Regions from separate parts of the Streptomyces sp. NPDC050433 genome, predicted to be linked through region 1. Evidence: riboswitches for the same ligand, from Rfam matches in the RefSeq annotation. Region 1 holds a riboswitch; each other region holds the start of a gene.
What was found. A riboswitch is a leader RNA that binds a small molecule or an ion and turns the genes downstream of it on or off. The one in region 1 is predicted to bind thiamine pyrophosphate.
Positions count from the first base shown of each region.

Region 1 (9,652 bases):
CCATGGTCAGAACGGCGGCGGTGGGCAGATCGAGCAGTTGCGCGGTCTGCCGGTAGATCTCCACTTCCAGGGTGGCGTAGGCAGGACCGCCGAGGATCTGGACGATGCCGAAGGAGGTGAACGTGAACAGGAAGACCATCAGCGCCGCGGCGGCGACGGCGGGGCCGAGCGCGGGCAACGTGACGCGCCACCACGCCGCGAACCGCCCGGCGCCGAGCACCCGTGCGGCCTCCTCCTGACGTGGGTCGAGCTGCGCCCAGAGGCCGCCCACGGTGCGGACGACCACCGCGTAGTTGAAGAAGACATGCGCGAGGAGGATCGCCCATACCGTCGTGTCCGCCCGCACGCCCCACAGTTCGTCGAGCAACCCGCCGCGCCCCAACAGCGCGAGGAACGCCGTGCCGACGACGACGGTCGGCAGAACGAACGGCACGGTCACGACGGCGCGCAGGAGCTGTTTGCCGGGGAACTCGAAGCGTGCGAAGACATAGGCACCGGGGAGCGCGATCAGCAGGGTGAGCGCGGTGGAGACCGCGGCCTGCCACGTCGTGAACCAGAGCACCTGCCCGATGTCGGGCCGGCTCAGCACGTCGCCGAACCTGCCCCAGTGCCACGCACCGTCAGCCGTCAGCCCGCGGCCGACGATCGCGGCGACGGGGTAGGCGAAGAAGACCGCGAAGAACGCGACGGGCACGGCCATGAGGCAGATTCGTACGGCGCTCCCCCGGCGCCGTACGACGCGCACCGCGAGCCCCGCCCCCCGTCCTCGCCCGACCGGACCGGCAGCAGCAGTGGTCCCCTCGCTCTTCCGGGCGGCGTCCGCGCCTACTTGACGACGAGCGAGGACCACGACTGGATCCACTCGTCACGGTTCTTGGCTATCTTCTCCGGGGCCACGGTCTCCGGGTTGTCGACGACGGCGCCGTGGTCGGTGAAGAGCGCGGGCAGCTTCGCGCCGTCGACGACCGGGTTCACGAACATGTTGAGCGGCATGTCCTCCTGGAAGGGCTTGCTCACCAGGAAATCGAGCAGGGCCTTGCCACCCGCCTCGTTCTTCGCCCCCTGGAGCAGCCCGGCGAACTCGATCTGCCGGAAGCAGGTCCCCGCGGCGACACCGGTCGGCGCCTCCTTGGGCTGCGGGTCGGCGTACAGGACCTCGACAGGCGGGCTCGACGCGTACGAGACGACGAGCGGGCGCTCCCCCTTCGCCTTCTTGCCGCCCGCCGAGCCGGAGAATTCCTCGTTGTAGGCCTGCTCCCAGCTGTCAACGACCTGGACACCGTTGGCCTTGAGCTGCTTCCAGTAGTCCTGCCAGTCGTCGTCCCCGTACGCGGCGACGGTGCCGAGGAGGAAGCCGAGGCCCGGTGAGGACTGCTCGGCGTTCTCGACGACGAGGAGGTCCTTGTAGGCGGGCTTCGTCAGGTCGGCGAAGGACTCCGGCGGCGCCAGTTTCTTGTCGGTGAAGTACTTCTTGTCGTAGTTGACGCAGATGTCGCCGGTGTCGACGGGGGTGACACGGTGCTTGGCGTCGTCGAGCCGTACGTCGGCACGTATCTGGTCGAGGCCCTTCGCCTCGTACGGCGTGAACAGGCCGTTGTCGAGTGCGCGGGAGAGCAGGGTGTTGTCGACGCCGAAGAAGACGTCACCCTGCGGCGAACCCTTGGTGAGGATCTCCTTGTTGAGCGCCGCGCCGGCCTCGCCGCTCTTGAGCACCTTGACGGTGTAGCCCGTCTGCTCGGTGAACTCCTTCAGTACGGAGTCCGAGGCGGCGAACGAGTCGTGGGCGACGAGCGTCACGCTCTTGGACTTCTCGCCGTCCGGCGACGTGGAGTCTTCGGACCCGCCCCCGCACGCGGCAAGCGCGGAGACTCCCAACGCGGCGGCGACGGCGCCGGTCGCCATCTTCTTCGTGGTACGCACTTAATTCCTCCTGGGATGTCCAGGAGAAGACGCGGCCCTGCCCTGCACCGGTGGACCGGAGCAGGGCAGGGCGCAACAGCTTGAGTGATGACCGAACTTCCTACCCAGAATGACCTGGGCAAGGTTCAGAGGGTCTGCGACCGTGAGGTTCTTCTCGAACCTCTGCCGCACTCTCAGCGCTGTGGCGCTCCCCTGTCGGAATATGTAATTCGTTCGAGCCCCAGCGTACATGGGCCCCGACGAGGCCCCCGCGCAGTGCTCAGCGCTCCGTCGCCGCCAGCTGACCGCACGCCCCGTCGATCTCCTGGCCGCGGGTGTCGCGCACCGTCACGGGGACCCCGTGGGACGCGACGGCCTCGACGAAGGCCTTCTCGTCCTCGGGGCGGGAGGCCGTCCACTTGGACCCGGGCGTCGGGTTGAGCGGGATCAGATTGACGTGCACCCGCTTGCCCTTGAGTAGCCGCCCCAGCAGATCGCCCCGCCACGCCTGGTCGTTGATGTCGCGGATCATGGCGTACTCGATGGAGATCCGGCGGCCCGACTTCTCGGCGTACTCCCACGCGGCGTCCAGCACCTCCCGCACCTTCCAACGGGTGTTGACCGGTACGAGGGTGTCGCGCAACTCGTCGTCCGGCGCGTGCAAGGAGACAGCGAGGCGGCACTTGAAGCCCTCGTCGGCGAATCGCAGCATCGCGGGCACCAGGCCCACCGTCGAGACGGTGATGCCGCGCTGCGAGAGGCCGAGACCGTCCGGCTCCGGGTCGGTCAGCCGGCGGATCGCCCCCACGACGCGGCGGTAGTTGGCCAGCGGTTCGCCCATGCCCATGAAGACGATGTTGGACAGCCGGGCGGGGCCGCCGGGGACCTCGCCGTCGCGCAGCGCGCGCATGCCGTCCACGATCTGGTGCACGATCTCGGCCGTGGACAGATTGCGGTCGAGACCCGCCTGCCCCGTGGCGCAGAACGGGCAGTTCATGCCGCAGCCGGCCTGCGAGGAGATGCACATGGTGACCCGGTCCGGGTAGCGCATCAGAACGGACTCGACGAGCGTGCCGTCGTGCAGCCGCCACAGCGTCTTACGGGTGGTGTCGTCGTCGCAGGAGATGTGCCGCACCACGGACATCAGGTCGGGCAGCAGCTCCGTGGCGAGCTTCTGGCGCGCGCCCGCCGGAATGTCCGTCCATTCCGCGGGGTCGTGCGCGAACCGCGCGAAGTAGTGCTGCGACAGCTGCTTGGCCCGGAACGCCTTCTCACCGAGCGCCGCGACAGCCTCGCGACGCTCGTCCGGTGTGAGGTCGGCGAGGTGCCTCGGCGGCTTCTTGGCGCCACGGGGCGCGACAAAGGTGAGCTCTCCGGGATTGGGCGGTGCCATGAGCTGTTTTCTCCTCGGTACGACGAGGCCGGTGCTCCCCGCCGGCTGCGGGAGGGACATGGGCACACTGCCGGTGCCAGGAGACCTCATGTGGCAGGCCCCGCGACCGCGGAGCGCAGTAAGGCCCGCCGTCCAGGACTGCGGGCCTTACCAGGGTAACCGGTACGGATACGGCTCAGCCCGAGCCGACGAACACCACGAGCAGCAGCCACACCACCGGGGCCGTCGGCAGGAGCGAGTCGAGGCGGTCCATGATGCCGCCGTGACCGGGCAGCAGCGTGCCCATGTCCTTGATCCCGAGGTCCCGCTTGATCATCGACTCGCCCAGGTCGCCGAGCGTGGCACTGGCAGCCACGGCGAGGCCGAGCAACAGGCCCTGCCACCAAGTGCCGTCGTCGATGAGGAACTGCATGCACAGCGCGCCGGCCGCCATGGCGAACGCCACTGCGCCGAACAGCCCTTCGCGGGTCTTGCCGGGGCTGATGCGGGGTGCCAGCTTGTGGCTGCCGAAACGCCAGCCGATCGCGTACGCACCGGTGTCGCTGACGATGGTCAGCACCAGGAAGGTGAGCACGCGCTGCGCGCCGTCGTCCGCCGTGAGCATCATCGCGACGAACGTCGCCAGGAAGGGCACGTAGAACGCCGCGAAGACGCCCGCCGTCACATCCTTGAGATAGCCCTCGGGCGGCTCCGTCATGCGCCAGGCGAGCACGGCGAGCGCGGTGAGCGCGGTCGCGACCCAGGCACCTTCCGCGCCCCGTACGTACCCGGCGATGACCATCGCGGCGCCACCGACCGCGAGCGGGACGAGGGGTGCCTTGATGCCCTTCTTCTCGTCGAGCCGGGAGGTCAACTCCCAGAGCCCGACCACGACCGCGACCACTATGACGCCGATGAAGACGGCCTTCACGATGAAGAGGGACGCCACGATCACCGCGCCGAGCCCCACACCGACCCCTATGGCCGCGCGGAGGTCGCGGCCTGCCCGCTTCTTCGGCGGAGGTGGCGGAGGGGCGGACATGGGCTCCTGCGGCGTCTCGTCACGGAACGGGGGGCCGCCCGGCCGAGCAGCCCCCCGGTCGTCATCCTGGGCCCCGCCGCTCGCGGGTACGTCGGGCACGATGGGCATGGGCCGAGTCTGCTGTGCGTCAAGCTCATCGTATGCGGGACCCGCCGGGGCAGCCCCCTGGTCAGGTGGTCCCCAGTAGCCGGCGGTCGGCGGGGCCCCCCAGGAAGAGTCGTTCATCAGACCTCGAGCAGCTCGGCTTCCTTGTGCTTGAGCAACTCGTCGACCTGGGCGACGTATTTCGCCGTGGTGTCGTCGAGCTCTTTCTCCGCGCGGCGGCCCTCGTCCTCGCCGACCTCGCCGTCCTTGATCAGCTTGTCGATCGCCTCCTTGGCCTTGCGACGCACGGAACGGATCGAGATCTTCGAGTCCTCCGCCTTGGTCTTGGCGACCTTGATGAACTCCTTGCGGCGGTCCTGCGTGAGCTCGGGGAACACCACCCGGATGATGTTGCCGTCGTTGCTCGGGTTCACTCCGAGGTCGGAGTCGCGGATGGCCTGCTCGATGTTGCGCAGCGCGCTCTTGTCGAACGGGGTCACGACCGCCATGCGCGGCTCGGGCACCGAGAACGAGGCCAGCTGGTTGATCGGGGTCAGGGCACCGTAGTAGTCCGCCACGATCTTGTTGAACATCGCCGGGTGCGCACGACCGGTGCGGATCGCGGCGAAGTCGTCCTTGGCGACCAGGACGGCCTTCTCCATCTTCTCCTCTGCTTCGAGGAGGGTCTCTTCGATCACCACTTGCTCCTGCGTGTCTTGAGTGGGCCCGGTGCTAACAGGGCCGGCGGAACCTGCGTCGCGTCTTCTTCCTGCACGGTGTCCGACCGGCAGGGCTTTGTCCATCCCCGTGCGGGGCAGCCCGAGTTCAGGCCCGGGTGCCCTGGTCGCTCACGAGAGTGCCGATCTTCTCACCCTTGACGGCGCGCGCGATATTGCCCTCCGTGAGGAGTTCGAAGACAAGGATCGGCAGCGTGTTGTCGCGGCAGAGAGTGACGGCCGTGGCGTCGGCGACCTTGAGGTTGCGGGTGATCACCTCGCCGTACTCCAGCGCGTCGAACTTCACCGCGTCGGGGTTGGTCTTGGGGTCGGAGTCGTAGACTCCGTCCACGCCGTTCTTGCCCATCAGCAGCGCTTCGGCGTCGATCTCCAGAGCGCGTTGGGCGGCGGTGGTGTCGGTGGAGAAGTACGGCATCCCCATGCCGGCGCCGAAGATGACGACGCGGCCCTTCTCCAGGTGACGTACGGCGCGCAGCGGGATGTACGGCTCGGCGACCTGCCCCATGGTGATGGCGGTCTGGACGCGGGAGTCGATGCCTTCCTTCTCCAGGAAGTCCTGGAGCGCCAGGCAGTTCATGACCGTACCGAGCATGCCCATGTAGTCGGAGCGGGCCCGGTCCATGCCGCGCTGCTGGAGTTCGGCACCGCGGAAGAAGTTGCCTCCGCCGATGACGACGGCGATCTGCGCCCCGTCCCGTACGACGGCGGCGATCTCGCGGGCGATGGCGTGTACGACGTCGGGGTCGACGCCGAGCGCTCCGCCGCCGGCGAACGCCTCACCGGACAGTTTCAGCATGAAGCGCCCGGCCCTCTTGCCTGGGTCGCTGTTGTCGTCGGTGGACTGGGTGGCGTCCGCGCCCTTGTTCATGGGGATCTCCTCGTGCACATACGAAGAAGGCCATTGCCGGTGGGTCTGTGTCCCTAGCGGCAATGGCCTCCTCGTCAGATCTGCGGCCGTCCGGCGCGTGTTCGGCCGGCGGCTGCAGTAGACCCTAGCCGGGTCCACCGTCGATCGCGTACGACTGCGCTGTCCCGGGGTGGTCGGCCCCGGAACGGTGTCCGGAACTCAGGCGCCGACGCGGATGCGCGCGAAGCGCTTCAGCGTGACACCGGCCTCGTCCAGGACCTTCTTGACGGACTTCTTGTTGTCCTTGGCGAACGGCTGGTCGAGGAGGGTGACCTCCTTGAAGAAGCCGTTGACCCGACCCTCGACGATCTTGGGCAGTGCGGCCTCGGGCTTGCCCTCCTCACGGGAGGTGGCCTCGGCGACGCGGCGCTCGTTCTCGACGACGTCGGCCGGAACGTCCTCACGGTTGAGGTACTTCGGCGCGAACGCGGCGATGTGCTGGGCGACGTCCTTGGCGACGGTGGCGGCCGTGGCTTCGTCGGCACTGCCCTTGTCCAGCTCGACCAGGACACCGACCTGCGGCGGAAGGTCGGGCATGGTGCGGTGCATGTACGTGCCCACGAAGCTGCCGTCGCCCTGGAACTGCGCGAAGCGGTCGAGGACGATCTTCTCGCCGAGGTTGGCATTGGCCTCGTCGACGAAGGCCTGGACGGTCTTGCCGGGCTCGATCTCGGAGGCGCGCAGCACGTCGATGTCGGCGGGGCTGGTCGCGGCCACGTGCGCGGCGAGCGCGTTGGCCGCGGCCTGGAACTTGTCACCCTTGGCGACGAAGTCCGTCTCGCACTTCAGCTCCAGCAGAACGCCGGCGGTGTTGTCGTCGGAGACGAGGGAGACGACAGCGCCGTTCTCCGCGCTGCGGCTCTCGCGCTTGGCGACGCCCTTCTGGCCCTTGACGCGGAGTACCTCGACGGCCTTGTCGACATCGCCGTCGGCCTCGACCAAGGCCTTCTTGCAGTCCATCATGCCGGCGCCGGTGAGCTCGCGGAGCTTCTTGACGTCAGCGGCGGTGTAATTCGCCATGTCTGTGAATCTCTCTCGGAAGTCGAAGATCTACGGGTGGACGGCGGGGGCCCGTGGCCCCCGCCGTCAGCAACCGAACCTTTGAGGTCAGGCCTTGTCGGCGTCCGCGGCCGGAGCCTCCGCGGCGGGGGCCTCGGCCGGAGCGGCGGCCTCGTCGGCCTGCTCCGCGTCGGCGACCTTCGCGGTCTCGGCGGAGGACTGGACCTCGGCCGGCGCCTCGGCGGCGTCCGCGGACTTCTCGGTGTCGCTCTTCTTGTCACCTTCGAGGAGGTCGCGCTCCCACTCGGCGAGAGGCTCGCCGGCGGCCTTCTCGCCCGGCTTGGAGTCGCCGGTCGCGGCGCCGGAGCGGGCGATGAGGCCCTCGGCGACGGCGTCGGCGATCACACGGGTGAGCAGGGTGACGGAGCGGATCGCGTCGTCGTTGCCCGGAATCTTGTAGTCGACCTCGTCGGGGTCGCAGTTGGTGTCGAGGATCGCGACAACCGGGATGTGGAGCTTGCGCGCCTCGCCGACGGCGATGTGCTCCTTCTTGGTGTCGACGATCCAGACGGCGCTGGGCACCTTCTGCATCTCGCGGATACCACCGAGGGTCTTCTCCAGCTTGGCCTTCTCGCGGGAGAGGACCAGGAGCTCCTTCTTGGTGAGGCCGGAGGCGGCCACGTCCTCGAAGTCGATCTGCTCAAGCTCCTTGAGACGCTGAAGGCGCTTGTAGACGGTGGAGAAGTTGGTGAGCATGCCGCCCAGCCAGCGCTGGTTGACGTACGGCATGCCAACGCGCGTCGCCTGCTCGGCGATGGCCTCCTGGGCCTGCTTCTTCGTACCCACGAACATGATGGAACCGCCGTGGGCGACGGTCTCCTTGACGAACTCGTAGGCGCGGTCGATGTACGACAGCGACTGGAGCAGGTCGATGATGTAGATGCCGTTGCGCTCCGTGAAGATGAAACGCTTCATCTTCGGGTTCCAGCGACGGGTCTGGTGACCGAAGTGGACGCCGCTTTCCAGCAGCTCCCGCATCGTGACGACGGCCATGGCCGTACTCCTTGAGGTACTCGGTTGTCGCGTCCACCGGACGGCGGTCGCGCCTGACGCCCCGGAACGCTTTGCCACTAGGGACCGAGAAGCGCGGACACCGGCGAAGAGGCCGGCGGCGGGGCGTGCGAAGTCGATCCGGTGACCCGGATCGCCACAGGAAGTGTACGGGACCCGCACTGTGCCCGACGACGGAGTGCGAGGGTGACGGAGTTATGCACAATGGGCCGGTTATCCACAGAATCCGAGCATGATCCACACGGATCCGCCGATTGCGGCAGCGTGAACGACATGATCACTGTCCACGAACTGCTCATTCACGCCTCCGCCCGGCCCGGCCGCCGTGGTCGGCGGGGGGTCATCTCTCTCTGCGTCTCCGTCGGCGTCGCCGCGCTCGCGGGGGTGGTGGCGGCTGTCCTGTTCGGTCCCTCGCCCGAAGCGCGGGCCGCGGACAACGAGGAGTCGAACACCGGCACCGGTGCCGGTGCGGAGGCGCCCGCGGCCACTTCGGGCGGCAACGCCGGCGCCGCGGCCGATACCGCCACGGACGCCGGGACCGACAGCGGTGTCAGCGGTGACCGGGCCTGGCCGGTGGGTCCGCGACAGACTCTCCTACGGGGGTGGGAGCCGCCCGCCTCCCCGTACGGCCCCGGACACCGGGGCGTGGATCTCGCCGCGGCTCCCGGCACTCTCGTCCGCGCCGCCGCTCCGGGCCGGGTGTCCTTCAGCGGCAGGGTGGCGGGCCGCGGCGTCCTCTCCATCACGCTGACCGGCACGGGCCAACCACCACTGCGGACCACCTACGAACCGGTGACCTCGGTTGTCGCCGAAGGCGAGGAGGTGGTGGCGGGCCAGGTCGTCGCCGTCCTCGGGCCGGGACCGTTCCACTGCGCGGGCGGATGTCTGCACTGGGGTCTGCTGCGTGGCGAGACCTATCTCGACCCGCTGTCCCTGCTGCCCGACGACCTGCTCCTCCGCGGCCCGGCCCGTCTTCTGCCGGTGTTCGGCGTCCCGGAGCCGACCGCCACTCAGGTGCCGACCGCATCAACGTCGCCCTTCCTGCCGGACGATGTCGCGATCATGGCCGAGGAGACCGCCTCCGTGGCCGGCGACGCTCTGCACGCCGCCGCCCTGCTCGCGGCAGCCGCGTGGGTGCGGCAGGGGAGTCGTACGCGGGTCAGGTACCGCGTACGCCTCGGAGCACCATGGACACCGCCGCCTCGGCGATCACCACGGGGTCCTCGGCCGCGCCCAACTCGATCCGCCGCACAGCGGCGTCCACCACGCCCTGGAGCAGCATCGCGGCCAGCCTCGGCTGCTCGTGGCCCAGTTCCGAAAGGGCGTCGACGATCATCACGATGAGTCCGCCGTGCGCCGCTCGGATCTTCTCCCGGGCTCGCGCGTCCAGTTCGCTCGCGGAGATGGCGACCACCGCGCGGTGACGGCGGTCGCCCACGAGGCTCAACTGCCTGCGTACATACGCTTCGATCTTGGACTCAGGGGTCGTCGCCTCCGCCATGGCGAACTCGATCTCGGCGGCCCAGACGGGGAAGTCGACG
Region 1 covers NZ_JBITIB010000038.1:39,199-48,850, forward strand. The annotation lists gene ACIBLA_RS33295 (ABC transporter permease) at 1-700, opposite strand, end outside; gene ACIBLA_RS33300 (thiamine ABC transporter substrate-binding protein) at 826-1,920, opposite strand; TPP riboswitch at 2,000-2,124, opposite strand; gene rlmN (23S rRNA (adenine(2503)-C(2))-methyltransferase RlmN) at 2,180-3,292, opposite strand; gene ACIBLA_RS33310 (phosphatidate cytidylyltransferase) at 3,468-4,538, opposite strand; gene frr (ribosome recycling factor) at 4,538-5,095, opposite strand; gene pyrH (UMP kinase) at 5,223-6,002, opposite strand; gene tsf (translation elongation factor Ts) at 6,201-7,061, opposite strand; gene rpsB (30S ribosomal protein S2) at 7,149-8,093, opposite strand; partial or broken gene ACIBLA_RS33335 (peptidoglycan DD-metalloendopeptidase family protein) at 8,385-8,978, shown strand; gene ACIBLA_RS33340 (helix-turn-helix domain-containing protein) at 9,271-9,652, opposite strand, start outside.

Region 2 (9,652 bases), on a different contig from region 1:
CTGAGGCTCCCTGAACGAGAGTTATGCCTTACGGCGCCGCCCGCCGCCACCGCGCAACCCGGCCAAGCCAGCCAGTCCGCCCGGCCCAGACGCCCCCGGCGCCCTCGTCGACCCCGCTTCCATGGACGGTCCCGACGCCCCCGGACGGTCCGCCGACACCACCAGCGCGGCCAGCGCCGTGGTCACCGGCACCGAGGCGACCAGCCCGATCGAGCCCACCAGAGTCCGTACGATCTCCTGGGCCACCAGCTCACTGGTGGCCACCGTCGCCACACTCGACTCCGCGATCGAGAAGAGCAGCAGCAGCGGCAACGCCGCACCCGCGTAGGCCAGTACGAGCGTGTTGACCACCGACGCGATGTGGTCGCGGCCGATCCGGAGCCCCGCCCGGTACAGAGCGCGGGGGCCCATGTCCGGGTCCGCCTGCCGCAACTCCCACACCGCCGACGTCTGGGTGACCGTCACATCGTCCAGCACACCGAGCGATCCGATGATGACGCCCGCCAGCAGCAGACCGCTCATGTCGATCTCCGGATACAGCCCGTGGATCAGCCCGGTGTTGTCGTCCGTGTTGCCCGTCAGGCTCGCCCAGCCGATGAACAGCGAGCCCAGCAGCCCGATCAGCAGCAGTGAGATCAGCGTGCCGAGCACGGCCACCGACGTACGGGCCGTCAGACCGTGGCACAGATACAGCGCGATCAGCATGATCGCGCTCGACCCGACCACCGCCACGATCAGCGGATTCGAGCCCTGGAGAATCGCAGGCAGGATGAACAGGGTCAGTACGGCGAACGAGATGACGAGCGCGACCAGTGCCATCAGCCCGCGCAGCCGCCCCACCACGACCACCGCGAGCGCGAAGAGCCCGGCCAGCAGCGCCATCGGCGTCGTACGGTTCACGTCCGTGACCGAGTACTGGAGATCACGCGGAGCGTCGGGGGCGTAAGCCACCACAACGCCCTGTTTCACGTGAAACTGCCGCGGTGCGTCCGGCTGGACGATCTCGACGAACGTACGCCCCTTGTTCTTCCCGGTCGTCACCTCGACCGTCGCCTTGACACAGTCCCCGGACTGGCGCTGCTCCGCCTCCCGGCCCTCCGGCGTCGACGTGTCGCCCGTCGACGGGACCTGGCCGGCGTTGACGTCCTTGCAGTCGATCTTCTCGATTTTCACCACCTCGCCCTGCTCGGTCTGCCGGTCGAAGCCGACACCGGTGCGTTCGTGCGCAGGGGCACCGCCGGGCCAGAGCACGACGAGCCCGACAACGACGGCCGTCGCGAAGGGAATCAGCACCGCGGCGATGACCTTGCGCAGGTGCTTGGAGACCGGCGCGGCCGGACCATGGCTGTGCGAGTGGCCGTGCCCGTGGCCGTGCGTATCGGGTGTCTGCTGGGATGAGGTCACCGACCGATCATCGCAAGAACGACGGGGGCCCTCTGTTCAGCACGCCCGACATCGCGTTAGCGTGGTGGTGCCTTTACACACGCGGGAGCTCGGAGCACCGGGCTGAGAGGACGCTGACTGTGGAGTTCCGGGGTCTCCCCGGATCCCTGAGCTGCGTCGACCGCCGAACCTGTTACCGGGTAATGCCGGCGTAGGGAGTAGGTCTCATATGACCGTTCAGGACACACGCACGTCCATCGGCTGGCACAAGGGATATGTGGAGGGTTCACGCCCCGACCTCCGGGTGCCCGTCCGTCAGGTGCACCTCACCACCGGCGACGACGTGACGCTGTACGACACGTCGGGGCCGTACACCGATCCCACCGTTGACACCGACGTACGGCGCGGGCTCGCACCGCTCCGGGAGAACTGGATCATCGGCCGCGGCGACACCGAGGAGTACGCGGGCCGCCCCGTCCGCCCCGAGGACGACGGCCTCAAACACACCTCGCCACGCGGCGGGCTACGCAATCTCGACGCGGTCTTCCCCGGCCGCCCGCGCCAGCCGCGCCGGGGCCGCGAGGGGCAGGCGGTGACCCAACTCGCGTACGCCCGGCGGGGCGACATCACCCCGGAGATGGAGTACGTCGCCATCCGGGAGAACGTCCCGCCCGAGGTCGTACGCGACGAGATCGCCGCGGGCCGCGCCGTACTGCCGGCCAACGTCAACCACCCGGAGATCGAGCCGATGATCATCGGCAAGCGGTTCCTGGTGAAGGTCAACGCCAACATCGGCAACTCCGCGGTCACTTCCTCCATCGAGGAGGAGGTGGACAAGATGACCTGGGCGACCAAGTGGGGCGCCGACACGGTCATGGACCTCTCCACCGGCCGTAACATCCACACCACCCGTGAGTGGGTGCTGCGCAACTCCCCCGTCCCCATCGGCACCGTGCCGCTCTACCAGGCGCTGGAGAAGGTCGACGGCAAGGCCGAGGAGCTGACCTGGGAGATCTACAAGGACACGGTGATCGAACAGGCCGAGCAGGGCGTCGACTACATGACCGTCCACGCGGGCGTGCTGCTGCGGTACGTACCGCTGACGGCCCGCCGCAAGACCGGCATCGTCTCGCGCGGCGGCTCGATCATGGCGGCGTGGTGCCTGGCGCACCACCAGGAGTCGTTCCTGTACGAGAACTTCGAGGAGCTGTGCGACATCCTCGCGACGTACGACGTGACGTACTCCCTCGGTGACGGTCTTCGCCCCGGCTCGATCGCCGACGCCAACGACGAGGCGCAGTTCGCTGAGCTGCGGACGCTGGGCGAGCTGAACACCATCGCCAAGCGGCACCACGTACAGACCATGATCGAGGGTCCGGGCCATGTCCCGATGCACAAGATCAAGGAGAACATTGACCTTCAGCAGGAGATCTGCGAGGAGGCGCCGTTCTACACGCTCGGCCCGCTGACGACGGATGTCGCCCCGGCGTACGACCACATCACCTCCGGCATCGGCGCCGCGATGATCGCCTGGTGGGGTACGGCGATGCTCTGCTACGTGACGCCCAAGGAGCATCTGGGCCTGCCGAACCGCGACGACGTGAAGACCGGAGTCATCACGTACAAGATCGCGGCGCACGCGGCGGATCTGGCCAAGGGGCATCCGGGGGCGCAGGAGTGGGACGACGCGCTGTCGGACGCGCGGTTCGAATTCCGCTGGGAGGACCAGTTCAATCTGGCGCTCGACCCGGACACGGCACGGGAGTTCCACGACGAGACGCTGCCCGCCGAGCCGGCGAAGACCGCGCATTTCTGCTCGATGTGCGGACCGAAATTCTGTTCGATGAAGATTTCCCACGATATCCGGCGTGATCACGGCGGTTCGCAGGACGAGATCGAGGCGGGCATGGCGGCCAAGTCGAAGGAGTTCGCGGCGAACGGCAACCGGGTCTATCTGCCCCTTGCGGACTGACCTTCGGCAGTGACGGTGGGAGGCCCCCGACGTGACCGGTCGGGGGCCTTCGCACCGCGGGCTCACTCCGGCTGGTGCTCGGGCCCGCCGTAGTCGGGACTGGAGAAGTCCGGGCTGGAGAACGTCGGGCGCTGGCCCGCCGTCGCGCCGTCGCCGGGGCTGGAGAAGTCCGGGCGGCTGTAGCCCATCTTCGGCAGATGCTGCGCCGGGCGGGCCTTCGGCGCCGGCTCGACGTCGGGCGCGGCCAGCGCCTCCCGCAGGAACGGCAGAATGCCCCGTTCCAGTACGGCGACGCGCCATGCCTCGCGGGCCCGTGACACCTCGTCGGGCCAGTCGCCTTCCGTCTCACCGGCCGGGACCTGCGTCGCGGCGTTGCGCAGGGCCGTGATCAGCAGCCCGGCCCCGGCGACGGCCAGGCCGAGGGCCGCGACGGCGCCGAAGAACCAGCCGACGGTCAGCAGCGTGCCGGAGAAGGCGGGCACCGGGCTGAGCATTCTCAGGCTGTAGCCGACGAGCAGGAAGACGAGGGCCGCGGCGCCCGCCAGGACCGGCACCAGGACGGCGACGACGGCGGCGAGACCCGCGCCGGTCTCGGCGGTCCCGTGCATCGCCGGACTGAGAACCGAGTTGCCCGCCGGTGTGGCGGCCGGGGCACGGAATTCCTCGCGGACCTTCGCGTAGTGCTCGTACTCCGTCGCCGCGGTGGCGGTTATCAGAGACGTCGCGTTGAGAGCCATGGTGCGCAGTTGTTCGGTATTGAGCCGCTGTCCGACATCGGCCAGATCCGGACGGTCGTGCGCATGGCGCAGCGTCTCGTCGAGAATCCGCTCGAAATCGGCGCGATCCTCGGTCAGCAGATGCGGAGCGCTGTTCATGTGCATCCCCCGATGCTCCGTAGGGCCGGATTGCCCGCTGTGAACGGCCAATTGGCGAAAACGGAGGAGAGCCTGCTACGGATGAGCCGATGGTAGAGCGGTTAAGGCACGGGGTGACAGGGGGTTCACCGAAAACACCTGCCCCCACTCTGTTCAGTTATGCAACGGGAGCCGTACGACCAGAAGCTTTCCGGCCATGGTCACGCCGCCGTCCATGGCGATGGCGAGCCCGTCCGCGTACACATGCGGTCCGTCGACCACGGGCCCGGAGCTGTCCTCGCCGTCCGACGCGTCCTCGGTGCCGACTTCGCCGAGCAGATAAGGAATCGGGCTGTGGCCGTGGACGATTCGCCGTCCGCCGTACGCCGCCATCAGCTCCCTGGCCGCCTCCGGGCCACCGCTGTCGCGGAACGCGAAGCGCTTGGTGAGCTTGCGGAAGATGTCCCAGCACTCGTCCGCGTCGTTGCGGGTGAGGATGGCGCGGACGTTGTCGTTGACGTCCTCGATGGTGGTGCCGTAGTCGAGATACGCGGTCGTGTCGGAGTGCATCAGCAGATGCCCGTCCTCCTCGACCAGGGCGTCGAGCCGGGACATCCACTGGAGATGGACGTCCTGGAGGCGCTCCATGTCCGTCTTCTGACCGCCGTTCAGCAACCAGGCGGCCTGGAAGGTGGCGGTGCCGGCACCGGAGTTGACGGGGGTGTCGCCGAACCGCCGGGCGCCGAGCAGCAGCAGTTCGTGATTGCCCATCAGGGCCTTGCAGTAGCCGCCGGCGGCGGCGGCCTCGGCGGAGAGCCGCATGACGAGGTCGATGACGCCGACGCCGTCGGGTCCCCGGTCGGTGAAGTCGCCGAGGAACCAGAGGCGGGTGTTGCCGGCGGCCCAGCTGCCCTCGTCGTCGATGAGGCCCTGTTCGGCGAGGGCGGCGACGAGTTCGTCGAGATAGCCGTGAACGTCGCCGACGACGAAGAGGGGGCCGAGGGTGTCCGGGTCGGCGGGGCTCTCGGCCGTTGTCTCGGGGCGCAGTACGCGCACGGTGTCGCCGCGGTTGATGACGGGGAGGTCGCGCTCGGTGGGGGTGTAGCCCTCGGGGACCTCGTCGTGCGGGACGGCGTTGCCGGGGTGGCCGGAAGGGGCGGTTTCGGCGGTAGGCGCGGCGGCGGGTGCGGCGGGCGGCGCCGGCGGTGTCACGGCCGTGGCCGGGACGCCCGGAAGCGTACCGACCAGGCTGCGCGGATCGGGGCGTGACGAGGCGTCAGGGGCGTTCGTGACCCTCTGCGGATTGGTCCGGGGCCCGCTGCCCGGCTCGCCCACCGCGCCGGGCGTCTCGAACGCCACGGTCACGGGCGCCACAGGCGCCACGGGCGTGACGGCCATCGGCTCCCCGTCGGTCATCTCACCGCTCCGCACCGGCTGTTCGGGCGGCGCGGGCCGCTCCTCCTGCACGGGAACCTGCGTGTACGGCGGCACCCGGAAATCGCGCAACGTCGCCGTCCGCACCACGGGTCCCTGACCGGTCCCGGCCCCCTGCGTCATCGACCCCTCCACCACCGTCGCGCCTGGCGTACACCTCTCGGGCCCGCCTGATCGGGCGGGACATCCCCACCGGAGGTAGGGGAAGGTCCGCGGTGTCGTGCGCCCATCATAGGAATGCGGCCACCCCTGTGTGACGCACCAGGGGTGGTCAATCCGATTCCACCCACGTTTCACCGGCTGTTTTCACGCGGATCGCCCGAATTGCGTGTTCCGGATCCCGCCCGTGTCAGTCTCTCGCGGGAGACCTTGGAGCGCTGACCGTGGTGCGGGGCGGGCGCCGTTGGGACGAGGTCCGGACGATCAGCTCCGTCGGTATCACCTGCTCGACGGGGCGCCCGGTGTCGATTCCCTCGATGGCGTCGATGAGGAGTTGTACGACGGCGGTGCCGATACGGCGCGGCTTGAGCGAGAGCGTCGTGATGGGCGGTTCGGTGGTCGCGTACACGGTGGACTCGCTGCAGCAGACCAGCAGCAGGTCCTCGGGCACCCGCAGGCCGTACCGCCGGGCGGCGGCGAGCAGGTCGGTGCCGTTGGGGTCGAAGAGGCCGTACACGGCGTCGGGGCGGTCGGGCCGGGCGAGCAGCCGGTCGGCGGCGACGGCCCCGGCGCAGGGGTCGTGCGCGGGGTAGGACTCGTAGACCGGGTCCTGTCCGACGCGCTCGCACCAGCGCAGATACGCGGTGGTGGAGAGGCGCGTGTAGGTGTCGGTGGTGGTCCCGGTGAGCAGCCCGATCCGGCGGGCGCCGGCCGCGGCGAGATGGTCGAGCAGATCGAGTACGGCGGCCTCGTGGTCGTTGTCGACCCAGGCGGTGACGGGGAGGGTGCCGGCCGGGCGGCCGTCGGAGACGACGGGCAGGCCCTGGCGGACGAGTTCGGTGACGACCGGGTCGTGGTCGGAGGGGTCGACGACGACGGTGCCGTCGAGTGCGACGTTCGACCAGACGTCGTGTCGGGAGGTGGCGGGGAGGATGACGAGGGCGTAGCCGCGGGCGAGTGCCGCGGAGGTCGCGGCCCGTGCCATCTCGGCGAAGTAGGCAAATTCGGTGAAGGTGAAAGGTTCATCCCCGTACGTGGTGACGGTCAGGCCGATCAGTCCCGACTTGCCGGTACGGAGGGTTCGGGCCGCGGCGGACGGGCGGTAGCCCAACCGCTCGGCGACCTCTCGGACATGGCGGCGTGTGGCGTCGGGTAACCGTCCCTTGCCGTTGAGCGCGTCGGAGACGGTCGTGATGGAGACACCGGCTGCGGCGGCCACGTCCCGGATGCCCGCCCGACCTTGCCGGCTGCCCCGGCGGGATGTGTCCGTCCGGCTCACCTGGTGTTTCCCTGCTGGTGTCATGGCGAGCCGATAGTAGGGCTCATCAAGGTGGTAAAGCCGGTCGCAGATTCACCTCCCAAGAGTCACGTTTCTGCATGATCAACAACGCTCAATAGGCATGGAAATGCAGGTCGTTGAGCGATTCGGTTGTTGTCTGTCAAGCGTTGAGCTGGATAGGCCTGGCGAGTGTCCGATGTCTCGAAGAGGTCTCAACTCACCCCCACGGGGGATGCGCGCCACGGAGCGAGCCACCGGCGCGCGCCAGGTTCGCTGGCGCTCCCCCTGTCATGGCCCGCTTTTCGGCGCCTCGACGGCGCCCTCGGAGGCTCCTCCGGACGCTGTCGCGGAGGCCGGTTCGGCGACCGCTGTTCGCAGGGCCCGGCAATCCTCTTAAGGTGAGCAGTATTGGTGCATCCGTATGAGGTGAGCCGGTCATGCGTACGGCCCCCAGAACGCCCCAGAACGCCCAGACGCCCGAGGAGGACCCGCGGTGAGCGAGACCAGCCCCAAGCTGCGCGCCGAGCTGGACGGCATTCCCACGTACAAGCCGGGCAGGCCGGCGGCGGCCGGCGGGCCCGTCGCGTACAAGCTGTCGTCCAACGAGAACCCCTACCCGCCACTGCCGGGCGTGATGGAGACCGTTCTGGCCTCGGCCGGTGCGTTCAACCGCTACCCCGACATGGCGTGCACCGGGCTGATGAGCGAGCTGGCCGACCGCTTCGGGGTGCCCGTCTCGCATCTCGCGACGGGTACCGGCTCCGTGGGTGTCGCCCAGCAACTGCTTCAGGCCACCTCGGGCCCCGGCGACGAGGTGATCTACGCGTGGCGCTCCTTCGAGGCGTACCCGATCATCACGCAGATCTCCGGTGCCACGTCGGTGAAGGTCCCGCTGGACGCGGACGAGACGCACGACCTGGACGCGATGGCGGACGCGATCACCGAGCGGACTCGGATGATCTTCGTCTGCAACCCCAACAACCCCACCGGCACCGTGGTGCGCCGGGCCGCGCTGGAGCGGTTCCTCGACCGGGTGCCCGGCGATGTGCTGGTGGTGCTGGACGAGGCGTACCGCGAGTTCATCCGTGCCGCCGCAGGTGGAGGAGGGGGTGTCCCCGACGGCGTCGAGATCTACCGGGAGCGGCCCAACGTGGCCGTGCTGCGGACCTTCTCCAAGGCGTACGGCCTCGCCGGTCTGCGGGTCGGCTTCGCCATCGCCCACGAGCCGGTGGCCGCCGCGCTGCGCAAGACCGCGGTGCCCTTCGGTGTGAGCCAGATCGCGCAGGACGCGGCGGTCGCCTCGCTGCGCGCCGAGGACGAGCTGCTGGGGCGGGTGGGGTCGCTGGTCGGTGAGCGCACGCGGGTGTACGACGCGCTGCGCGAGCAGGGCTGGACCGTGCCCGAGACGCAGGCCAACTTCGTGTGGCTGCGGCTGGGGGACCGTACGACCGACTTCGCGGCGGCGTGCGAGCGGGCCGGTGTGACGATCCGGCCGTTCGCGGGCGAGGGGGTACGGGTCACGATCGGCGAGTACGAGGCGAACGACCTGTTCCTGCACACGGCGGAGTCGTTCCGCAAGGAGATCTGAGCGGGCGCTCGGCGGGCCGTTTCCGGCGCGCGGTCACGGCGGGATGTTCGAAGGGGACCCCCCTTGAAGATCCGGTCGGGCCGTGCGCCATACTTTTGCTTGTGAATGTGAACGCGTTCACAAGCGCGGCTTTTGTTCCCTGGTTCTACTGGTTCCTCCCATTCCTACCGGGAGCTTCAGGGCAAGCTGCTGCCCCCGGCAAGGGGCCCGTAAGGAGAAGGAGAGAGATGACGTGGACATCGCACTGGCCCCCGAGACTCTCGCGCGATGGCAGTTCGGCATCACCACCGTCTACCACTTCCTCTTCGTCCCCCTGACGATCTCGCTCGCCGCGCTGACCGCCGGCCTGGAGACCGCCTGGGTGCGGACGTCGAACCCGAAGTACCTCAAGGCGACGAAGTTCTGGGGCAAGCTCTTCCTGATCAACATCGCGATGGGGGTCGTCACCGGCATCGTGCAGGAGTTTCAGTTCGGCATGAACTGGTCGGACTACTCCCGCTTCGTGGGCGACGTCTTCGGCGCCCCGCTCGCCTTCGAGGCGCTGATCGCCTTCTTCTTCGAATCCACCTTCATCGGCCTGTGGATCTTCGGCTGGGACAAGCTGCCCAAGAAGATCCATCTGGCCTGTATGTGGATGGTCTCGATCGGCACGATCCTCTCCGCCTACTTCATCCTGGCGGCCAACTCCTGGATGCAGCACCCGGTCGGCTACCGGATCAACGAGGAGCGCGGCCGGGCCGAGCTGACCGACTTCTGGGCCGTGCTGAGCCAGAACACCGCGCTCGCCCAGTTCTTCCACACCATGACGGCGGCCTTCATGGTCGGCGGCGCGTTCATGGTCGGCATCTCCGCCTTCCACCTCGCGCGCCGGGGGCGCAAGGGGCACCGCGAGAACATCCCGGTGATGCGGACCTCGCTGCGGCTCGGGCTGGTCACCCTGGTGACGGCAGGCCTGCTCACCGCTGTCAGCGGCGACACCCTCG
Region 2 covers NZ_JBITIB010000046.1:28,290-37,941, forward strand. The annotation lists gene ACIBLA_RS35435 (SsgA family sporulation/cell division regulator) at 1-4, shown strand, start outside; gene ACIBLA_RS35440 (YibE/F family protein) at 22-1,404, opposite strand; TPP riboswitch at 1,476-1,618, shown strand; gene thiC (phosphomethylpyrimidine synthase ThiC) at 1,613-3,355, shown strand; gene ACIBLA_RS35450 (hypothetical protein) at 3,418-4,236, opposite strand; gene ACIBLA_RS35455 (metallophosphoesterase) at 4,384-5,766, opposite strand; gene ACIBLA_RS35460 (LacI family DNA-binding transcriptional regulator) at 5,993-7,105, opposite strand; gene hisC (histidinol-phosphate transaminase) at 7,575-8,669, shown strand; gene ACIBLA_RS35470 (cytochrome ubiquinol oxidase subunit I) at 8,902-9,652, shown strand, end outside.
Region 2: linked by a shared signal. The riboswitch ahead of thiC (phosphomethylpyrimidine synthase ThiC) and the one ahead of ACIBLA_RS33300 (thiamine ABC transporter substrate-binding protein) in region 1 are both predicted to bind thiamine pyrophosphate.

Region 3 (9,652 bases), on a different contig from region 1:
CCCCCCCCCCCCCCCCACGGCCGGTGGTGGTGTCGTCAGACGGCGAGCGCCTGCGCGCGGCGCTTCACCTCCGTGCCGCGATTCTCGCTGAGGGCCTGCGCGGGCGTGCCCGGCAGGGACGGGTCGGGAGTGAAGAGCCACTCAAGCATCTCTTCGTCGGTGAAGCTGTCGTCCCTCAGGAGCGTCAAGGTCCCGGCGAGGCCCTTGACGACCTTGGTGCCGTCGATGAAGGCTGCCGGCACCTGAAGCGCGCGGTTCTCACCTCGGCGTACGGCGATCAGCTGGCCTTCCTTCACCAGTTGGCGCACACGCGTCACCTCGATATCGAGCATTTCGGCGATATCGGGCAGGTGAAGCCAGGCAGGGACGAGAGCATCGATCTTTGCGTCAATCTCAGTCACAGGACAAGCCTGCCATCCCGGACTGACAGTCGGAAGCCGAGCCGGGTCAGAGCGCCGTCAGTTTCAGGGGTACGGCGGGGTCGGCGGCACGCTCCGTGTCGATCCGCGTGCCCGCCGCGACGAGCTTGCGGCCCTGCGCCAGATCACGCGGCCTGCCGACGGCGAGCAGCGCCACCAGCGCCCCGTCACGCAGCCACAGCACCGACCATGCGGCGCTCGACGGGTCACCGCGCCACAGCAGGGTGTCGGCCCGCGCGTGGTGCCCCGCGTACTGCACGAAGCGGCCGAACTGCTCGGACCAGAAGTACGGCACCGGGTCGTACGGCTCGTGCGACTCGCCCACGATGTCGGCGGCGACCGTGCGCGGCCCCTGGAGCGCGTTGTCCCAGTGGTGCACCATCAGCCGCTCGCCGTAGCGGGCCGAGGGGAACGAGGCGCAGTCCCCGACCGCGTACACGCAGGGGTGTGATGTGCGCAGCCGGTCGTCGGCCGTGACGGCGCCCTCGGGTCCTGTCTCGATGCCGGAGCCCGCCAGCCAGGCCGTGGCCGGTCTGGCGCCGATGCCCACGACCACCGCGTCCGCCGCCAGCTCACGGCCGTCCGCGAGGACCACCCTGCCGGGCTCGACGGTCGCCACGCGCGCGTGGGTGAGGAGTTCGGCGCCACTCTCCGCGTACCAGTGCGCCATCGGAGTGGCGACCTCGGCGGGCAGGGCACCGGCGAGCGGACGGCCCGCTGCCTCGACGACGGTCACCGCGCAGTCGGCCTCCCTGGCCGCGGTGGTGAACTCGGCGCCGATCCAGCCCGCGCCGACCACGACGACGTGCCGCTTGCGGTCCAGGACGGGGCGCAGCCGCGCGGCGTCGTCCAGGGTGCGCAGCAGATGGACGCCGGGGACGCCTTCCGCGCCCGGCAGCGTGATCGGTTCGGCGCCGGTGGCGAGGACCAGCACGTCGTACGGAACCGGCCCCGACTCCGTGTCCAGTTCCTGGTCCCCGGTGCGTACGCCGGTCACGTCGAGGCCCAGCCGCAGTTCCACGGAGAGCGCTTCGAAGTCCACGTCGAAGGCCGAACTCTCCGCCGTCCCCAGGAGGACGGCCTTGGAGAGCGGGGGCCGGTCGTAGGGCTGGTGCCTCTCGGCGCCGATGAGGATGACCGGGCCCTCGTAGCCCAGTTCGCGCAGTGCCACGGCGGTCTGCACGCCCGCCATACCCGCGCCGACGATGACGGTGCGCCGCTCGTCCGTCTGCTTCCGCTGCTCGTTCACCCGATCACCTTAAGGACCCGGCAGGGCGACGACTCCCTTACAGGGCGCGGGGACAGGGGGTTACGCTGACCTCTGAAGCACTTATCGGCAGTAGCGAACAAGAGACTTCACACCTCGCGGGAGCCCGGACGCACCGGGCTGAGAGGGAGGCTGACGCGGCCTCCGACCGTACGAACCTGATCCGGGTCATGCCGGCGAAGGGAGGAGCTGGACGCCCATGCGGTCATCTCATACAGACGTCTTGGTCGTCGGGGGCGGGATCATCGGTCTCGTCACCGCCTGGCGCGCGGCGCAGCGCGGACTCGCCGTCACCGTCGTCGATCCCGAGCCGGGCGGCGGCGCCGCCCAGGTCGCCGCCGGGATGCTCGCCGCCGTCAGCGAACTCGACCACGGCGAACAGACCCTGCTGGGGCTGAACATCGCCTCCGCGCGGCTCTACCCCGACTTCGTCGCCGAGTTGGAGTCGGCCACCGGCCAGGACACCGGCTACCGCGCCTGCGGCACGCTCGCCGTCGCTCTGGACACCGACGACCGCGCGCGACTGCGTGAACTCCACGCCCTCCAAGGGAGGTCGGGTCTGGAGTCCGAATGGCTCACCGGCCGTGAGTGCCGGCGACTGGAGCCGATGCTCGCTCCGGGAGTACGCGGCGGGCTGCGCGTCGACGGCGACCACCAGATCGACCCGCGCAGGCTCGCCGCCGCCCTCGTGACGGCCTGCGAGCGGGCGGGGGTGGTCTTCCACCGGGCCTGGGCCGAGCGCCTGCGGGTGGTCCGGGACCGGGCCGCCGGGGTCATCGTCGCCGACGGCACGGAACTCGCCGCGGACCAGGTCGTCATCGCCGGCGGCAGCCTCAGCGGGCAGCTCTCGGGCGTGCCGGACGACGTGCTGCCGCCGGTACGCCCCGTCAAGGGCCAGGTCCTGCGGCTGACGGTGCCGCGCCCGTACGCCCCGTTCCTGTCCCGGACGCTGCGCGCCGAGGTCCGCGGCAGCCATGTCTATCTGGTGCCGCGCGAGAACGGCGAGCTGGTCGTGGGCGCTACGAGCGAGGAGCTGGGCTGGGACACGACGGTGACGGCGGGCGGGGTGTACGAGCTGCTGCGCGACGCCCACGAACTCCTCCCCGGCATCACCGAACTCCCGCTCACCGAGACCCGCGCCGGGCTCCGTCCGGCCTCGCCGGACAACGCCCCGCTGCTCGGGCCGACCGCCCTGCCCGGCCTTCATCTGGCGACGGGGCACCACCGCAACGGGGTGCTCCTGACGCCCGTCACCGGCCGGGTGATGGCGACCGTGCTCACGACGGGTGAACTCCCCGACGACGCACTCCCCTTCACGCCCGGCCGCTTCTCGTCCGCCGTCGTCTCCGTAGGTCAGGAGCAGCACGCATGACCGACACCGTGCATTCGTCCGTGAACGAGTCCGCGAAGGGACCCGTGACCGTCTCCGTGAACGGAGAGGCCCGCGTCCTCGCCGGCCGCGTCACCCTTGACGTCCTCGTCGCGACCCTCACCCCCGCCCCGTCAGGCGTCGCCGCCGCCCTCAACGAGACCGTCGTCCCGCGCGGGCGCTGGTCGGCCACCACCCTGGCCGACGGCGACCGCGTCGAAGTCCTCACCGCCGTCCAAGGAGGCTGAGCCCGATGTCCGACGACCGGCTCGTGATCGGCGACACCGTCCTCAACTCCCGGCTCATCATGGGTACGGGCGGCGCGCCCAGCCTCGGCGTACTGGAAAGGGCCCTGACCGCGTCGGGCACCGAACTCACCACCGTCGCCATGCGCCGGCTGGACCCCACCGTGCAGGGCTCGGTCCTGTCCGTGCTCGACCGGCTGGGCATCCGGGTCCTGCCGAACACGGCGGGCTGTTTCACCGCGGGCGAGGCCGTCCTCACCGCCCGCCTCGCCCGCGAGGCCCTGGGCACCGACTGGATCAAACTCGAAGTGGTCGCGGACGAACGGACGTTGCTGCCCGACCCGATCGAACTGCTCGACGCCGCCGAGACGTTGGTGGACGACGGCTTCACCGTCCTGCCGTACACGAACGACGACCCGGTGCTCGCCAGAAAGCTTCAGGACGTCGGCTGCGCGGCGATCATGCCGCTCGGTTCCCCGATCGGGTCCGGTCTGGGCATCCGTAACCCGCACAACTTCCAGCTGATCACCGACCACGCGCGCGTGCCGGTCATCCTGGACGCGGGCGCCGGTACGGCGTCGGACGCCGCGCTCGCCATGGAGCTGGGCTGCGCTGCGGTCATGCTGGCGTCGGCGGTCACGCGCGCCCAGGAGCCCGTCCTGATGGCCGAGGCGATGCGGCACGCGGTCGAGGCGGGCCGGCTGGCCCACCGCGCGGGCCGCATCCCGCGCCGGCACTTCGCGGACGCCTCGTCTCCTACGGAGGGCCTGGCGAAGCTGGACCCGGAACGGCCGGCTTTCTGACGGCGGGGGAGGGCCGACGGCCGATTGCCGCGATGCGGTGTGCGTGCTGTCACAAGACGGCTCCATTGGCGCGTCGGAGCTGACCGGGGGCTGCGGGACTGTCGGTGGCGGCTCGTAGACTCAACGGGTGGATACGACGCTCAAGGACCCTCTGGTCGGGCACGTGCTCGACGGCCGTTACCGCGTCGACGCGCGCATCGCCGTCGGCGGCATGGCCACGGTCTACCGCGCTGTCGACACCCGGCTCGACCGGGTCCTGGCCCTGAAGGTGATGCACCCGGCCCTGGCGACCGACGCCGTCTTCGTGGAGCGCTTCATCCGCGAGGCCAAGTCCGTGGCGCGCCTCGCGCATCCGAACGTGGTGGGGGTCTTCGACCAGGGCGCCGAGGGCGCGTACGTCTACCTGGCGATGGAGTACGTCGAGGGGTGCACGCTGCGGGACGTCCTGCGCGAGCGCGGCGCTCTCCAGCCGCGCGCCGCCCTCGACATCCTGGAGCCGATGCTGGCGGCGCTGGGCGCCGCCCACCGGGCCGGCTTCATCCACCGCGACATCAAGCCGGAGAACGTGCTGATAGGGGACGACGGCCGGGTGAAGGTCGCCGACTTCGGTCTCGTACGGGCCGTCGGCTCCGTCACCAACACCACGGGGACGATCCTCGGCACGGTCTCGTATCTCGCACCGGAGCAGATCGAGTACGGCACCTCCGACACCCGCGTCGACGTGTACGCCTGCGGTGTGGTCCTGCACGAGATGCTGACCGGCACCAAGCCGCACGGCGGCGACACCCCCGCGCAGGTGCTCTACCTCCATCTGAACGAGGACGTGCCCCCGCCGTCCGCCGCGGTGCCCGGCATGGCGATCGAGCTGGACGAGCTGGTCGCGGCGGCCACCGCCCGCAATCCGGAGATCCGTCCCGAGGACGCCGTGGCGCTCCTCGCGCTGACCCGCCGGACGCGCGCGGCGCTCGACGACGCGCAGCTGGACGCGGTGCCGCCGCAGGCCACGACCGACGGTGCGGGAGGCGGCACGGGAGCCGGTGCGGGCGTCGGGCTCGCGTCCGAGCCGTCCCAGGACAGCCACGACGGCGCCACCGGCGGCGGGACCGGACCGCGCTCCCCGGACGCTTCCCTGTCAGCGCACGAGGGCTCCGTGGCCGCGCACGACGGCTCCGACGACCGTACGAGCGTGATCCCGCGCCTCGTCCGCCCCCACGCGGCCTCCGACGGATCCGATACGCCCGACCCGTCGGCCGCCTCCTCGGGAGACGACGGCGTCCGCCGCACCAGCCGCCTCACGATGCCGCCGCCAGGACCGGCCGCTCCACCCGCTCAGCCGCCCGAGCGGCGCCTGGGCGGGCGCGGGGGCTCCGGACCCCGTAGGGGCGTGCTGGCGATCGTGGTGGCCGCTCTGCTGGTGTTCGGTGTGGGTGTCGGCGTCTGGTACATCAACTCCGGGCAGTTCACCCGTGTCCCGTCCCTCCTCGGGCAGACCGAGCAGGCAGCGAAGAAGCGCCTCGGCGACGCCGGCCTGGACGCGAAGGTCCAGGAGGACTTCAGCGAGACGTTCGAGCGCGGCACGGTCATGCGTACCGACCCCGAGCCGCGCTCACGGATACGGGGCAACGGTTCGGTGACCCTCGTCATCTCACGCGGCCCGGAGATCGTGCGGGTCCCCGACCTGACCGGCAAGTCACTGGCCGACGCCAAGGACGCGCTGAAGAAGGTGGGGCTGGCGCCGGGCGTCGTCGCCCGGTCCTTCGACGAGGAGACCGACCAGGGCGACATCATCCGCTCCCAGCCGAAGGCGGGTACGGAGCTGCGGCCCGACGCGGGAGTGGCGCTGGTCGTCAGCAAGGGCAGGCCGGTCCATATGCCCGACGTGACCGGCCAGTCCGAGGAGGAGGCGACCGCCTCACTCGAAGACGCCGGACTCGATGTGAAGATCGCGGCCGAGCGGGTCAACTCCCCTGAGGACGCCGGGTCGGTGGCCGGGCAGTCCGCGAAGGAGGGCGCCAAGCTCGCCCGCGGCGACACCGTCACGCTGACCATCTCCAAGGGCCCACGGATGATCGCCGTCCCGGATGTCACGGGGAAGTCGATAAACGCCGCCAGGACCGAGCTGACCGAGGCGGGCTTCGAGGTGGAGGTCGACCGGAGCTTCCCGTTCCTGGACGACACGGTGTCGAAGCAGTCCGTCGACGGCGGCGAGAAGGCCGCCGAGGGCAGCACCATCACCATCACGACCAAGGGAATCTGAGGCTTGACGCTCCCCGACCGCCCGCGCAATCCCGTCGGCGGCCATGTTCCGGTGGCGGGCGGCCTCGCCCGCGTGGGGCTGGCCTGGGCGCGTGACATCGGCGCCGAGACCGTCCAGGTCTTCGTCGCCAATCCACGCGGCTGGGCGACACCGGCCGGAAATCCGGCGCAGGACGAGCGGTTCCGAACGGAGTGCGCCGCCGAGGGGCTGTCGGCGTACATCCACGCGCCGTATCTGATCAACTTCGGCTCCCACACGCCGGAGACGGCCGAGAGGTCCGTGGACTCGCTCCGGCACAGCCTCCGGCGGGGCCGGGAGATCGGCGCGCCGGGGGTCGTCGTGCACACCGGTTCGGCGACCGGCGGGCGGTCGCGCGAGGTCGCGCTGGCGCAGGTACGGGAGCGGATGCTGCCGCTCCTCGACGAATTGACGCACGACGACGACCCGTATCTGCTGCTGGAGTCGACCGCCGGGCAGGGCTCCTCGCTCTGCTCGCTCGCCGAGGACTTCGGACCGTACTTCGAGGCGCTCGACTCGCACCCCAGGCTCGGTGTCTGCCTCGACACATGCCACATCTTCGCGGCGGGCCATGATCTGGCGGCACCCGGCGGGACGCACCGGACCCTGGACGAGCTGGTGAAGACGGTGGGGCCGGGGAGGCTGAGGCTGATCCACGCCAACGACTCGAAGGACGTGTCGGGCGCCCGTAAGGACCGGCATGTGAATGTCGGCGCGGGCCATATCGGCGAGGCGCCGTTCCGGGCGCTGTTCTCGCATCCGGCGACCGAGGGCGTGCCGCTGGTGATCGAGACCCCCGGCGGCAAAGAGGGGCACGCGGCGGACGTGGCCCTCCTGAAGAAGCTGCGCGAGGAAGCTCCCTAGAGTTCGGGTCCCTCGCCGGGGCCTTCCTGGTATGAGTAACGCTGCTCGCGCCAGGGGTCGCCGACGTTGTGATAGCCGCGTTCCTCCCAGAAGCCGCGGCGGTCGGCGGTCATGTATTCCACGCCCCGGACCCATTTCGGGCCCTTCCACGCGTACAGATGCGGAAGGACGAGCCGCAGTGGAAATCCGTGCTCGGCGGTGAGGAGTTCGCCGCCTTTGTGCGTGGCGAAGATGGACCGTTCCGATGTGAAGTCGTCGAGACGGACATTGGCGCTGTAGCCGTACTCGGCCCAGACCATGACATGAGTCACGCTCGGCGCCGGCGGAGCCAGTTCCAGGAGCGTACGGGCGAGCACTCCGCCCCATTCGGCCCCGAGCATGCTGAATTTTGTCACGCAATGCAGATCGGCGACGACTGTCGAGAACGGCAGCGCCGAGAACTCCTCGTGATTCCAGCACCGCTTGTCTCCGTCGGCCGTCGCACCGAAGACCCGGAACTCCCAGCGGTCCGGCTTGAACTTGGGCACCGGGCCGTAATGGGTGACCGGCCAGCCCCGCTGCAGCCGCTGCCCCGGTGGGAGCCCGGACTGCGCCGACTCCCGCTCTTCCCGGCTTTCCGGCTGCCCCATGCCTTCCATGGTGACAGACGGCGAAGGGTGGTCATGACCAGGTACGGTCCGATTCGGGCAACTACTACTAAGTGGGTCCTTACTGGACGGCTTTCTGGCACGGTGCGAGGATGCGCGCATCCTGGCCAGTCCCCGTGTCCCCCGTGTGGAAGGAGCCTCTGCGATGCAGGGCGACCCCGAGGTCATCGAGTTCCTCAATGAGCAGCTGACCGCCGAATTGACCGCGATCAACCAGTACTTCCTGCATGCCAAAATGCAGGAGAACTTCGGCTGGACGAAGCTTGCGAAGTACACACGGTCCGAATCGTTCGACGAAATGAAGCACGCGGAGACCCTGACCGACCGGATTCTCTTCCTGGAAGGCCTGCCGAATTATCAGCGGCTTTTCCATGTACGGGTCGGCCAGACGGTCACCGAGATGTTCCAGGCCGACCGGCAGATCGAGGCGGAGGCGATCGACCGGCTGCGGCGCGGGGTCGAGGTGATGCGCGCCAAGGGCGACATCACATCGGCGAAGATCTTCGAGTCGATCCTCAAGGACGAGGAGCACCACATCGACTATCTCGACACGCAGCTGGAACTGGTCGAGAAGCTCGGCGAGGCGCTGTACATCGCCCAGGTGATCGAGCAGCCGGACAGCTGACGAGCCCCGGCACGCCGACGCGTCAGGCGGCTTCCAGGCCCGCCCGGGAGGCCACCGCCCGCACGAGGGCCGGCTGAGCCGCCGGTGGCTCAGCGATCGCCGTCTCCACGGCCGCCGCGGTCGGCACTGCCTCGGTCGCCGGCAGCTCGCGGCGCGGACAGCCGCCACGGCCGAGGATCGACTGGATGCTGCGTACGCACGAACCGCAGTCCGTGCCGGCCTTCGAAGCCGACGCCATCTGGCGGGGAGTGCAGGCGCCGGCCTCCGCGTGTTCCCTGACCTGCTTCTCGGTGATGCCGAAGCATGAGCAGACGTACACGCGGTTCACCTCCCGGCGGGATCGTATGGCTGGCACCCTCCGTCTTCCACGGTGAGGCAAACCTAACCTTACCTTCCCTCCGGGGCGCACGACAGTCCCCCCTACGCAGGTGGGGCGCGGATCACATCGCGATCCGCGCCCCACCGTGCGTACTGCCGTGACGAGCTACTGCGCCCGGTACATCTCCGCGACCAGGAAAGCCAGATCGAGCGACTGGCTGCGGTTGAGCCGGGGGTCGCAGGCCGTCTCGTACCGCTGGTGCAGGTCGTCGACAAAGATCTCGTCGCCGCCACCCACGCACTCGGTGACGTCCTCGCCGGTCAGCTCGACATGGATGCCGCCCGGATGCGTACCGAGGGCCTTGTGGACCTCGAAGAAGCCCTTGACCTCGTCGAGCACGTCGTCGAACCGGCGGGTCTTGTGGCCGGACGCCGCCTCGAAGGTGTTGCCGTGCATCGGGTCGGTCACCCACGCCACCGTCGCGCCGGACGCGGTGACCTTCTCGACCAGTTCGGGGAGCTTGTCCCTGACCTTGTCGGCGCCCATCCGGACGATGAAGGTCAGCCGGCCGGGCTCGCGGTCGGGGTCGAGCCGGTCGACGTAGCTGAGCGCGTCGTCGACCGTCGTCGTCGGGCCGAGCTTGATCCCGATCGGGTTGGCGATCTTCGAGGCGAACTCGATGTGCGCGCCGTCCATTTGACGGGTGCGCTCGCCGATCCAGACCATGTGCCCGGAGACGTCGTACAGCTTGCCGGAGCGCGAGTCGACGCGGGTCAGCGCCGACTCGTAGTCGAGGAGCAGCGCCTCGTGCGAGGAGAA
Region 3 covers NZ_JBITIB010000033.1:49,582-59,233, forward strand. The annotation lists gene ACIBLA_RS31410 (Rv2175c family DNA-binding protein) at 36-401, opposite strand; gene ACIBLA_RS31415 (NAD(P)/FAD-dependent oxidoreductase) at 448-1,611, opposite strand; TPP riboswitch at 1,775-1,889, shown strand; gene thiO (glycine oxidase ThiO) at 1,886-3,058, shown strand; gene thiS (sulfur carrier protein ThiS) at 3,055-3,303, shown strand; gene ACIBLA_RS31430 (thiazole synthase) at 3,309-4,103, shown strand; gene ACIBLA_RS31435 (PASTA domain-containing protein) at 4,231-6,360, shown strand; gene ACIBLA_RS31440 (deoxyribonuclease IV) at 6,364-7,242, shown strand; gene ACIBLA_RS31445 (sulfite oxidase-like oxidoreductase) at 7,239-7,871, opposite strand; gene bfr (bacterioferritin) at 8,035-8,514, shown strand; gene ACIBLA_RS31455 ((2Fe-2S)-binding protein) at 8,537-8,842, opposite strand; gene ACIBLA_RS31460 (class II 3-deoxy-7-phosphoheptulonate synthase) at 8,999-9,652, opposite strand, start outside.
Region 3: linked by a shared signal. The riboswitch ahead of thiO (glycine oxidase ThiO) and the one ahead of ACIBLA_RS33300 (thiamine ABC transporter substrate-binding protein) in region 1 are both predicted to bind thiamine pyrophosphate.